Regions from separate parts of the Chryseobacterium sp. Marseille-Q8038 genome, predicted to be linked through region 3. Evidence: riboswitches for the same ligand, from Rfam matches in the RefSeq annotation. Region 3 holds a riboswitch; each other region holds the start of a gene.
What was found. A riboswitch is a leader RNA that binds a small molecule or an ion and turns the genes downstream of it on or off. The one in region 3 is predicted to bind S-adenosylmethionine.

Region 1: linked by a shared signal. The riboswitch ahead of ACWPWS_RS23580 (SusC/RagA family TonB-linked outer membrane protein) and the one ahead of ACWPWS_RS24295 (alpha/beta fold hydrolase) in region 3 are both predicted to bind S-adenosylmethionine.
Region 2: linked by a shared signal. The riboswitch ahead of ACWPWS_RS20510 (TonB-dependent receptor plug domain-containing protein) and the one ahead of ACWPWS_RS24295 (alpha/beta fold hydrolase) in region 3 are both predicted to bind S-adenosylmethionine.

The regions. Positions count from the first base shown of each region.
Region 1 covers NZ_CBCOPN010000002.1:2,121,198-2,125,523, forward strand. The annotation lists gene pckA (phosphoenolpyruvate carboxykinase (ATP)) at 1-741, shown strand, start outside; gene ACWPWS_RS23570 (hypothetical protein) at 793-1,230, opposite strand; gene ACWPWS_RS23575 (type II 3-dehydroquinate dehydratase) at 1,302-1,709, opposite strand; SAM riboswitch class I at 1,955-2,053, shown strand; gene ACWPWS_RS23580 (SusC/RagA family TonB-linked outer membrane protein) at 2,137-4,326, shown strand, end outside.
Region 2 covers NZ_CBCOPN010000002.1:1,441,762-1,446,087, forward strand. The annotation lists gene ACWPWS_RS20510 (TonB-dependent receptor plug domain-containing protein) at 1-1,882, opposite strand, end outside; SAM riboswitch class I at 1,976-2,081, opposite strand; gene ACWPWS_RS20515 (alpha-amylase family glycosyl hydrolase) at 2,353-4,326, opposite strand, start outside.
Region 3 covers NZ_CBCOPN010000002.1:2,264,387-2,268,712, reverse strand. The annotation lists gene ACWPWS_RS24300 (ACT domain-containing protein) at 1-821, opposite strand, end outside; gene ACWPWS_RS24295 (alpha/beta fold hydrolase) at 821-1,765, opposite strand; SAM riboswitch class I at 1,826-1,933, opposite strand; gene ACWPWS_RS24290 (MGH1-like glycoside hydrolase domain-containing protein) at 2,122-4,326, shown strand, end outside.

The DNA.
Region 1 (4,326 bases), 140 kb from region 3:
CCGGATATCTTTGCTACTATTAAAAGAGATGCACTTCTTGAAAACGTTGTTGTGAACAATGGAGTAGCAGATTATACAGACGGATCAATCACTGAGAATACAAGAGTTTCTTATCCAATTTATCATATCAACAAAATTGTATTGCCTTCTAAAGCAGGTCATGCGAAGAAGATTGTTTATCTTTCAGCAGATGCATTCGGAGTACTTCCTCCGGTTTCCATCTTGAATGAAGATCAGGCTCAATACCACTTCCTTTGCGGTTATACATCAAAACTAGCTGGAACAGAAAGAGGAATTACAGAACCTCAGCCATCTTTCTCACCTGCATTTGGTGAAGCATTCCTTACATTACACCCAACAATGTATTCTAAAACATTGATCGGTAAAATGCAGGAGCACGGAGCTAAAGCTTATTTGGTAAATACAGGTTGGAATGGTACAGGAAAGAGAATTTCTCTGAAAGATACAAGAGCAATCATTGATGCAATCATTGACGGATCTATCGATAACGCTCCTAAAACTCAGGTTCCAATCATGAATCTTGAGATTCCTACTGAATTGCCAAACGTTTCTACAGGTATTTTAGATCCTAGAGATACATATGAAAGCGCTTCAGAATGGGAAGAAAAAGCAAAAGATCTTGCTTCAAGATATATCAAAAACTTTGAGCAGTATTGTGATACTGAAGAAGGTAAGAAATTAGTTGCTTCAGGACCTCAGTTACAGGAACAGACTATCTAATAGCTCTCTATAAACATAAAAAAAAGCCTCATCACAGATGAGGCTTTTTTATTAATATTTTTGACAGTTTTCAATCAATTCATCCTGTTCATCAAGTTTTAAGACTGTTGATTTGATTGATTCTTCAGTTAAATGTTTTATGATCATAAAATGTTTTGCAGAAAAATAAGATTCTTCGTCCAATATCTTATCTAAATACTTTGGAGTAGTGAAAGTCATCCAATATTTTGTTTTGTCAGAAAATTCAATGGTTACCTCTACAGCATCAGATTCAATATTTTCTATTGGATCATCTATGTTAACAGAAATTATTTCAGGTTCATTGTTTAAAGTAAAATAAAAATCAGAATACCATCTCAGTCTTCCTTCGTCATTCCAGATTCTTATATTTTCATCATTTATTTCTTCAACGATATAGGATTTTCTTTTCGTTAATTGCCCGGAATATATGCCAATGCTTTTACAGTAAATCTTATCCTTTATCTTCATAAATTATTCTCTTTGTATACATAATTATCTGTGAGAATCTGTGCTATTTGTGGGAAAATATAGACTGAAAATTACTTCAGGCTCAATAAAGCCAATCTGTACCCATCCATTCCAAAGCCGGATAAAACAGCATCTGTGTTCGCTGCCGTCACAGATTTCTGACGGAACTCTTCTCTTTTGTATATATTGCTGATATGTACTTCTACTTTTGGCTTGCGGATATTCTTTAAACAATCAGCGATAGCATAAGAATAATGGGTAAATGCTCCCGGGTTAATCACTACTGCATCAAAATCATCCTCCTGAAGTCTGTTGATAAGCTCACCCTCAATATTGGACTGATAATATTGTATTTCATGAGACTGAAACTCGGATTTTAAATTTTCCAAATAACTTTCCATGGAAACATTTCCATAAATTTCCGGTTCCCGGGTGCCCAAAAGATTGAGATTAGGCCCATTTATAATCAAAACTTTCATACTATAAAATTAAAAAGTTTTTTCAATTAATAATACAAAAATTAAGGTGTTCTCAAATATTTGTTTCATTGAATTATTAATAATGATATTTATCATGTTTGAATAAATGATAACGGCTACAACTCCTTATTGTAATGAGTTTTATTAAAATTTTATGTTAATTATTAAAAATTTATCATGAAAAATGAATAAGTCTACTTGTTTTGTAGACTAAAAGTTTTTAGCTTTGCAAACATATTTCGATCGGCTTATAAAGAAAGATGGAGGGAACTGACCCCGTGAAGTCTTAACAACCTACCCATTGGGCAAGGTGTTACGTTCAGCCTTTTAAGGAAAAATAAGCATTTGGTTTATCGTATTTATCGATGCCCTTTGCTGACTTTTCTGCAAAGGGCTAAATTTTAATATATGATAAATAAAATTGATTATGATTAGTAAAACTTTATTTAATTCTAAAGCTTGGATACCTCCGGTTGCTGCTTTTTTTCTGGGAATTACCAGTGTAAATGCACAGACTTCCAGGCCGAAAAAAGATAGCCTTCATGAAAAAGAGATTGATGAAGTAGTAGTGGTAGCTTACGGAAAAGCGAAAAGAAATAGCTATACCGGTTCCGTAGCTACAATTTCCAGTGATAAAATCAATAGCAGACCTGTAACGAATATTACGAAAGCATTAGAAGGACAGGTTGCAGGGATTCAGACTACCAGCGCATCAGGCCAGCCAGGTGCTGTTTCCACTATCCGAATCAGAGGAATTGGTTCAATAAGTGCTTCCAGTGATCCGTTATATGTAGTGGACGGAATTCCTTTTGATGGAAATCTGAACTCTATCAGTCCCAGCGATATTGAATCTATAAGCGTTCTGAAAGATGCTACAGCAAGTGCTTTGTATGGTTCAAGAGGAGCAAATGGGATCATCATCATTACTACAAAATCAGGTAAAAAAGGGGAAGCAAAAGTTAATTTTAATATCAGTCAGGGATTCTCCGGAAGAGCCGTTAAAGACTATGAACAGGTAAATACAGATCAGTATTTTCAACTGTACTGGGAAGCATTGAGAAATGGATATCAATCCGGGAAAGTTTCTTCTCAGCAGGCAGCTCAGATGGCAACAGACAACCTTATTTCTTCACTGGGGATTAATCCATATGGGACAGCTTATCCAAAACCTGTAGGTACAGATGGAAAGCTATTACCTGGTGCATCACCACTTTGGAATGATGACTGGAGAGATATCTTGCAGAGAGTGGCTTCAAGAAATCAGGTGGATCTTGATATCAGCGGAGGAAGTGAGAAAAGTAATTATTTCTTCTCTCTGGGGTATCTGGATGATAAAGGAATGGCTATTGAATCAGGATATAAAAGATATAATACCCGATTGAAAATCAATTCTGAAGTAAAAAAATGGCTGAATGTTGGGGTGAACTTAAGTTATACAAACAGTATTCAGCAGGCACCTACTTCTTCGGATTCCAAGGCCAGTAACATCATCAATGCGGCAAGATTTATTCCTTCATTCTATCCTTATTATGAAAGAAATGCTGACGGAACTTATATTTTGGATGCTGATGGAAACCCGGTTTATGATTTTGGAAAATACAGACCCACGAATGCGCTTCAGAATCAAAATGCCGCAGCAACCTTGCCATTAGACAAAAACGAAAATAAAGAGGACAACTTTTCAGGGAAAGGATTCATGGAATTTACTTTCTTGCCGGAGCTAAAATTCAAGACGAGTTTCTCTGTTGATTTGGTGAATTACAACGGACATTATTATTCAAATCCATTATTGGGGCAAGGCGCAGAGATTGGAGGATCTGTGACGAAAACCAATACCAGAACGCTTTCTTATACAACCAGTAATATTCTGACGTATGATAAAAAGTTTGGAAAACATCATGTAAATGCATTGGCAGGTCACGAATTCTATAAATATGATTATCAGACGATTTCCGGAACAAGAAGTCAGTTCTCACTGCCTTACTATTATGAGCCGGATGCCGCTTCTTTACTGGGAAGTTTCAGCGGAAACAGTAATAAATTGAGTTTATTGAGTTTCCTTGGAAAAGTAGAGTATGATTACAACAATACCTATTTCTTATCTGCATCAGGAAGGGCAGACAGCTCTTCGAGATTTGCAAAAGATAACAGATGGGGAAGATTCTGGTCAGTAGGAGGTTCATGGAAAATTTCAAACGAAGAATTTGTCAAAAGTCTGAATATCTTCAATCAATTGACATTGCGTGCCAGCTATGGAGGACAAGGAAATGATAAACTGCTTAGACCAAACGGACAGCCGCTTTATTATGCTTATCAGGAGTTGTACAGATTTATCAGTCTTGGTGGAGAACCGGGAACAACACTGGAAAAAACGTCTACCAATAATGTGAAATGGGAAACCAACCTTAATTTAAATGTAGGATTGGAATTCGCGATTCTGAATAACAGGATTAAAGGAAATATCGAATATTTTAAAAGAAAAAGTCAGGACCTTTTGTTTAATATGCCTGTAGCGCCATCATTGGGAATCAGTGATTATCCGGCGAATATCGGAACCATTCAGAATACAGGATTTGAATTTTCATTATTCACAACACCCATTAAGAATGATAATTTC
Region 2 (4,326 bases), 820 kb from region 3:
CGCTTTCTACGTTAAACTGATCCAGTCTGGGATCGGTAATATTGCTGGTAATTACAATCCTGTCTTTTACTTTTATCCAATATCCGTCTACCGAAATATAGAGTTTGTTTAAAGGTCTCAGGGTAAATCCAGCGCTTGCATTGACAGAGGTTTCCTGTTTAAGCTTATCAAACCCAAGAATTCTGGCTGCTTCGCTATCATTTCGGAAAATCCCTTTGGTTACAATTCCTGAACCGGAAGTAGAAATGTCGGCATAAGAGTTATTAAAATACTGCTGTTGAAGGGAAGGAGCTCTAAACCCTGTTCCTACCGCTGCTCTAATTGCATAATTTTTTACAAATTCATATCGTACTGCTAATTTCCCATTCAGGGTATTTCCAAAATCTGAATAATTTTCAAATCTGGCAGCAGCGTCAATATTGAGTTTTTTATCCAGATCATAGGAAACATCTGCATATACTGCCGTGGAATGTCTGTCTTTTTTCAGTGCATTGTCTGGAGAGAATCCGATAAAAGATTGAGATCCGCCTGCTCCAAGCACCGTTGATCCTTCGGTGGCAACATTTCCGTTGATGTCATATTGGGTATAAGAAGCTTCATCACCGGGTTTGATCTGATATTGTTCCAATCTGAACTCTCCCCCGAATCCGATATTAAAACGGTTTATCTTTTTGGAAACATCAAGATTAATCGTATTTTGAAGGAAGCTGTGTGCTCCAGCATAAAAACGGGTTGGTGAATTTGCTCCCAGGGAAGCATTATTGGTATTGCTAACATTGTAATTGAAGGTATTGCTTCCGAATGTATTGCTAAGGTCAAAAAACCAGTCACTGACATTATATTTTACTCCTACAGCATAGGAGACATCATATACTTGTGATCCGAGATTTGCCTGAAACCCGTTCGGATAAATGGATGAAACCACATTAGACGTTTCGCTTGGAAGTCTTCTGAAACCAAACCCTTTTCCTTCTTTGATACTGAAACCTCCGAAAGAATAGATCTTAAATTGATCATTAAAAGGATATTCTGCATTGAAAAACAACTGTCCCTGTCTGATCTGGGCATCTCCGATCTGAAAATTAAAATCGTCACGGGTTAGTCCTCGTTCTTTAATCTTTGCATCATCCGCTGCTCTTGCCGCTTCGGGATCATCAGCAAATGCATAGGCAAAATTATTTCCAAAAATATCCAGATCATGATTTTGAGTTCGTGTTGTTTTTCCTCTATGGCTTAATTGTAGGGAAAGGTTGATATAACCCTCTTTTTTTCCTAATGAAGTCCCATAATTGGCTCCTGCCTGATAAGTATCCCCATCATTTCTCCCAGTCAATCCATACGTAAGACTTGCTGAGGCTCCCGTATTTTTTTTAAGAATAATATTGATCACTCCTGCAATGGCATCAGAACCGTATTGTGCTGCAGCTCCGTCTCTTAACACTTCTATTCTATCAATCGCAATGACCGGAATTGTACTTAAATCTGTTCCTACAGATCCATTTCCAACCGTATTCTGATAATTAACTAAAGAGGTGGAATGTCTTCTTTTTCCGTTAAGTAAAATCAGGATCTGATCTGGTCCCATTCCTCTTAAGGTTACAGGATCAATATGCTCTGTTCCATCAGAAGCAGACTGTCTCACTGCATTAAACGATGGAATCACATAGTTCAGGAGATCCTGAGCCGTCATTTGTGGAGAACTTCTTTGTATTTTGTCAATATTAATAACATCTACAGGAACTGGTGTTTCCAGTTTTGTTCTTTTGACATTTCGGTTTCCGACAATGATGATATCTTCTATTTCTTTGCCTTTCTCCTCATTCTCCTGAGCAGCGACTAACATTGCCCCAAGCAATAATACAGCTGTGCTTAATTTTTTCATTTTTGTTCTTGCCAATTAATAATACGAATCTGACGGATCTTTCCGCAGATACACAAGACTTCAAGAAATGGAATTCATATAGAATATTGACTTCACTTATCTCCCCCTCCGGGTTGGAATTAGCACCTTTACACTTCTGGAACCGTGCAGGTTGCTAAGGTTTCACCGGGCCAAATCCCTCCACCTTTCTTGATAAATCTACTGCAAAAGTAGACTATTTTTTTAAATATACAAAAAAGCAGATCTGCTGTACTGCAAATCTGCCTTTCATTATTTTATAGAACTTGTGGTAAGTTTTATTTTTGAAACATTAAGATGATATTAAGGTGATAAGAGTATTAAGATAAGCTTCGTTTTAAGCTTAAAATTCAGAATGATCCATCTTAACGATACTTTATTTCTTAAATCCTTCTTAATGGTTTTACATATTCAACATTTTTTATAAGTCTAAACAGCTTGATAATTTGTTTTTATTTGATCATCATCTTTTGAATGGCAATTCCTGTATCCGATTTCAACTGTACCAGATAGGTTCCCGGTGGATAACTTATTTTCGTTTCATGTGTACCGTTTTCTTTATTCAGCTTGAAAGAGTCCAGCTTTTTACCCGTCATATCAAAAATTAAAATTTCTCCGTTTTTTGCTTTATTGAAAATGAATCGAGCGATTCCGTTTTGTATCGGATTATCTGCAATCTGAAGAGACAATTTGTTTCCTGTATTGATATCTATTGTTGACAAAGCACCTGCATAGTTTCCAAATATTCTGAATTCTCCAGGCTGTAAAGTAATCGGAGTTGTTGTAGAAGCCACATTCAAAATACTATCATCCATCAGATTCTGCCACTGCCCTGTGTAAGGGAAATAAGGCACCACATTTTGGGAAGAAGTAGTATAATTGGCTAATACTACTATATTTTTTATTCCAGTTGTAATTGCTGCATCATACACGTAAATTCTTGTGATCAGCCCATTTGGATCATTCGTAAGGTTATTGGATTCTATACTGTAAGTTTTAGATTTAAAAACCTGATGGGTATTTCTGATATTGATTATTTTAGCCCATGTATCATAAACTGCTTTTCTGTTTGCATTGGTATCATATCCTAATGTAAATGCAACAGGTTTCTCATCTGTTCTGCATCCGCTGTCGATAGTTCCGTTAGCACATCTGTTGATGCTGAATTCGTATCCCAATTCTCCAAACTGCCAGATCATTTTCGGACCGGGAATGGTAAAGAACGTAGCACCGAAAGTTTTCATCCTTTCAAGAGATGTATTCAGGTTTTTAACATCGTAGCTCCCATTAGTAGAACCATAGGCAAGGTTTTTAAACATCAGCCTTTCTTCATCATGGCTTTCTCCATATCCTACAGCACTCATATTGGTAAAGCCATGAAGACTGTGATTCATACGGTCATAATTGCTGTTTTCCTGATACCCCATTGTATTCTGGTTGTAAGGTTCTGTCTGCTTATTCCAAAGCATAACACCTTTTCCTTCTGCGATCCTGTAGTTTGCCCATTGCTGTTCCTCTGCATCAGTTCCCAGATGTTCAAAAATCATGTAAGAATTCGGGTCTATTGCCCACTGTCTGTCAGCATAATGTTTCATGATATCTACTCTGTCCTGTTGATAAGCATTGGTACAGGCTTCATCATTTTCAGAACAGCTTTGGGTAAATCCTTTTGTTAAATCCCAACGGAATCCGTCTATGTGATATTCAGTCAGCCATTGCTGAAGACATCTTTCAACGTAATATTGCGTTGAAGGACTCGTATGGTTAAAATCATTAAATACATTGTACGAATGTTTCGGAACCTGATTAAAATAAGGGTTGTCTGGCGCAACATTTCCATAGCCATCACCATCAGGATCTACATTCCACAGTCTTACCAAAGGTGAACGTCCCGTAGCGTGATTAAACGCAACATCAAGAATAACAGCAATACCATTCTGATGGCACAGGTCTACAAATTCTTTGAATTTTTCAGGAGTTCCATAAGCTTTGTCCAATGCATAATGGAAAGATGTATTGTATCCCCAGGAAAGGTTTCCGTCAAATTCCATGATCGGGAGCAATTCTATAGCATTGATTTTTAGATTTTTTAAATAAGAAATTTTATTAATCAATGACTGCCAGTTCTTTTCCTGTGTAAAGTCTCTCAATAATAATTCATACACTACCAGATCTTCTTTTGCAGGTCTTTGGAAATTGGTTATCTGCCAGTTATAAGCCGCTTGCCCTGTTTTAAATGTTGACACTTCAAAACCCTGTCCGGCAGGAAATGCAGGTAAGTTTGGATAGGTAGAAGCCGAAATCCACGGATCATCATAAGAAGATAATATTTGTGGTGAATAAGGATCTGCTACTTTTCTCAAATCATTGGTTCTGTATTGGAAAGTATAAAGCTGTTGAGGGGTAATCCCGTTGAGCTCAATCCA
Region 3 (4,326 bases):
GTATTGAAAATTTTATTGGAAGAAACCAAATCGAATCCGTTTTCTGCCAAAGCGTGATAGTTTTTCACAAAATCCTTACTTGCAGTGTTATCCACAACGATCAGGTTTTCTAATTGATTTTCATTGGAGAAATTAATCAATTCTTCAACGTTAGATGGGTGTTGTGCCGTTAAGACCTCATCGCCCCAATTGGCATCAAATCCTTTTTTATTGAAGGCTATTTTCTTTGAGTTGGCTACAGCAACTACTTTAAGATCTATTTTTTTACGTTTCTTAATTTCTTCTGCAGATCCCAAAACCTGTTCTATCAAAGTCTTTCCTACGTTTCCGTGACCAATAATTGCCAGATGAACTGTTTTTGGTTTTTTGAAAATTTCAGATTCTATGATATTTCTTGTTTTTTCATCCTGTGAAGAAGTCACTACGATGTTGACTCTGTTTTCTCCGGCTACCTGATTCAGCAATAATGGGAAAACATTGTTTCTGGCCAGTTCAGCAAAGACTTTATTGAAATCTTCTGCTACAAAACCAATCACAGAAACATTATTGATACTATAGATCTGAGAAACTTTTCCAGATTTTCTTTCTGTTTCGAATTCATCAATAAGGCAAGCAACTGCTTTTTCTGCATCATTTTCGTGAACCAAAATAGAGATTCCGTTTTCTATAGCTTGTTGAGAAATTACTCCTACACTGATACGCGCTAAAGTAAGCGCCTTAAAAATACGTCCGTCAATCCCGATTTCTCCAAGGAAATCTTCTCCTTCAAATTTGACGATTGATCTGTTCTTCAAAAATTTTATTTCGTTAGCATTTTTCATTACTTCTGTAAAATGTTTTTTATGATATTATTTAATTGTTGATATTCCATTAGGAAGGCATCATGCCCGTGTATAGATTGGATCTCGTGATAAGAAACATCCTTATTTTTCTCTTTTAAGTTTTCAAAACACATTCGGATTTCAGAAGCCGGGAAGAATAAGTCTGTATCTACGGAGATCACGTGCATTCGTGCCTGTATGCTCTCCAGTGCTGTTTCATCAGCATTGATATTCATCAGGAGATGATTCATCAGCTTGTATGCCTTTAAACTAAACCTTCCGTTTAATGCATTACCATGATAAACCAACCAGTCTTCTGATTCCAAGCGTTGATTTTCCTTATTATATTGGTTTTGAAATCTGTCATTGAGTGATTGTGGAGTTCTGTAACACAACATGGCATGAATTCTTGCTTTCTGTAATGGTTCTTCTTTATCATTCAATAAGAATTTCTGAACCAGACATTGGGCATGCAGCCAATCGTGTGTTCTGTAATCACAGGCTATGGGAATAAATATTTCTGCGAGATCCGGCTGCTTGGCAAGCATTTCCCAGGCAATCCCTCCTCCCAGAGAACCTCCAATAATGGCATATATATTTTTGATATGTAAAGCTTTAAGCCCTTTCAGAAATATCGCAGCGATATCTGAAGTAGTGAAATCTTCATAGTCTTCAATTAAAAAATTATCATATCCGTTTCCGGGTATATTGAAACACAGAACAGTGTATTGATCAGTATCAACAATCTGATTTTCTCCTACCAATTGTTTCCACCAGCCTTTTTCTCCGGATACATTTGAGTTTCCGGTAAGAGCATGGTTGATTAAAATGATAGGGGCTGTAAACAGATCTTTCCCAAAAAGCTGATAGCTTAATGAGATATTGTATTCCTTTTGAGAATAAGTTTGATACGAAAGATTAATATAGTTTAGTTCTGTTTTCAATTCTATTAAATTTTAATACAATTGAAAATGCCACAGGAAATGGCTGAAAAGAACTTCAGTAAGTTATCTGTCCAAAATAATTTTGGTAGAACGTAGCACCTTCTTTGCTTGCACAAAGGGTTGCTAAGGTTTCATAGGGTCTAATCCCTCAACCTTTCTTGATAACATTTTCAATATTTGAATGAACGAATGGTGCAAAGGTAGTTCTTTTCTTTTAATTTCAAAAAAAAATTATTTTAATATTTTTAAAAGCCCTTAAACACAAGTATTTCAAGACTATATTAATAATTATTCAGATGAAAAAAATTGGAATTACTTCTCAAAAAAACTAACTTCGTATGGAAAAATGATGAGATATGACCGCTGAAAAAGAAAGATTACAAGATACCAAATGGAAAAACTGGGGACCTTATGTAAGCAACCGGCAGTGGGGAAATGTACGCGAAGATTATAGCCCAAACGGAAACGCCTGGAATTTTACCAATCATAATAATGCTGAAAGCTACACTTACCGCTGGGGAGAGGAAGGCATCGCCGGAATTTCTGATGTAAAGCAGCTGTTCTGTTTTGCTTTTTCGTTTTGGAATAAGAAAGATAAAATGGTAAAAGAACGATTCTTCGGATTGAGCAACCCTCAGGGGAATCATGGAGAAGACATCAAAGAAATCTTTTATTATCTGGATAATACACCTACTCATAGCTATATGAAGATGGTATATAAATACCCGATTAATGAATTTCCTTATGATGAGCTCGTTGCAGAAAACGGAAAACGCAGCAAGAAAGAGCCAGAGTATGAAATTTTCGATACCGGAATTTTCGATAATGATGAATATTTTGATATTTTCATCGAATATTGTAAAGCGGATCACAATGATATTCTGGCCAGAGTAACAGTCTGCAACCGAAGTCAGCATGCTGCCCCTATTCTTGTGGCTCCTACTGTATGGTTTAGAAACAACTGGAAATGGGGATACAATACTTATAAAGGAGAGCTCAATACTTCTCACGACGGAAGTATCAATATTGGACACGACAGTATTTCAATCAAGAAACTGTATTCCCGAAATTCAAATGCACAAAGTGTATTTTGTGACAATGAAACCAATACTCCTAAGCTTTACGGAGCTCCCCCATCTGAAAACACCTATTTTAAGGATGGAATTAATGATTATATTATTCATCAGGGAAACACTGTAAATCCTGAAAAAAGAGGAAGCAAAGCTGCTTTTCTTGTTGATGAGATTATTGATGGCGGGGAATCAAAAGTTTTTGAGTTCAGGCTATGTCCTGATGAAGCAGATAAGCCTTTTGAAAATTTTGACTCTATTTTTGAAACCCGTAAAGCGGAAGCCGAAGAGTTTTATAAAGGAATTCAGAATGATACCGTTAACGAAGATGAAAGAAATGTTCAGCGACAGGCTTTTGCAGGGCTTCTCTGGAATAAGCAGTTCTATCATTACAATATCGGAAAATGGCTGAAAGGAGACCCTAATTTGGAAGCTCCAAGAAACTTCAATGAATATGTAAGAAATACAGAATGGAATCATCTTCATAATAAAGATATTATTTCCATGCCTGATAAATGGGAGTATCCGTGGTATGCTACATGGGATCTGGCATTTCACTGTGTGCCTTTCTCCATTATAGATGCAGAATTTGCCAAAGGACAGCTTTTGCTCCTTACCAAAGAATGGTATATGCATCCTAACGGACAGCTTCCTGCTTATGAATGGAATATGAGTGATGTAAACCCGCCTGTACATGCGTGGTCGTGCTTCCGTGTTTTTAAAATTGATGAAAAAAATAATGGAAAACCGGATTTACTATTCTTAGAAAAAGTATTCCAGAAACTGCTTCTTAATTTCACCTGGTGGGTAAACCGAAAGGATAAGAACGGAAAAAACATCTTTGGTGGAGGATTTCTTGGTCTTGATAATATCGGAGCTTTTGACCGGAATATGGAATTAAAGGATGGCCAGCATCTTGAACAGGCAGACGGGACAAGCTGGATGGCGATGTATGCATTGAATATGATGCGTATTGCCATGGAACTGGCCCAGTATTATCAGGTATATGAAGATATGGCTATTAAATTTTTTGAGCATTATCTTTATATCGCCGAGGCCATGGAAAACCTGGGTGAAAGCACGAAAGGCCTGTGGAATGAAGAAGACGGATTTTTCTATGATGTTCTGCAGCTGGGAAATGGAGAAAGCGTTTCTTTAAGATTAAGAAGTATTGTAGGTTTGATTCCTATGTTTGCTGTTGAAATTGTAGATCATCATTTACTGGAAAAAATGCCGAATTTCAAAACCAGAATGGAATGGATTCTAAAAAATAAACCGGAACTCACCAAACTGGTCTCCCACTGGGATGAGGAAGGACATGGAAGAAAACACCTGATGAGTATCCTTCGAAAAAACAGACTGACAAAGGTATTGACCAGAATGCTGGATGAAAATGAGTTTCTAAGTTCTTACGGAATTCGGGCAATGTCTAAAGTATATGAAGAAAATCCTTTTGTATTCTCTGTACACGGATCAGAAAATATGGTGTAT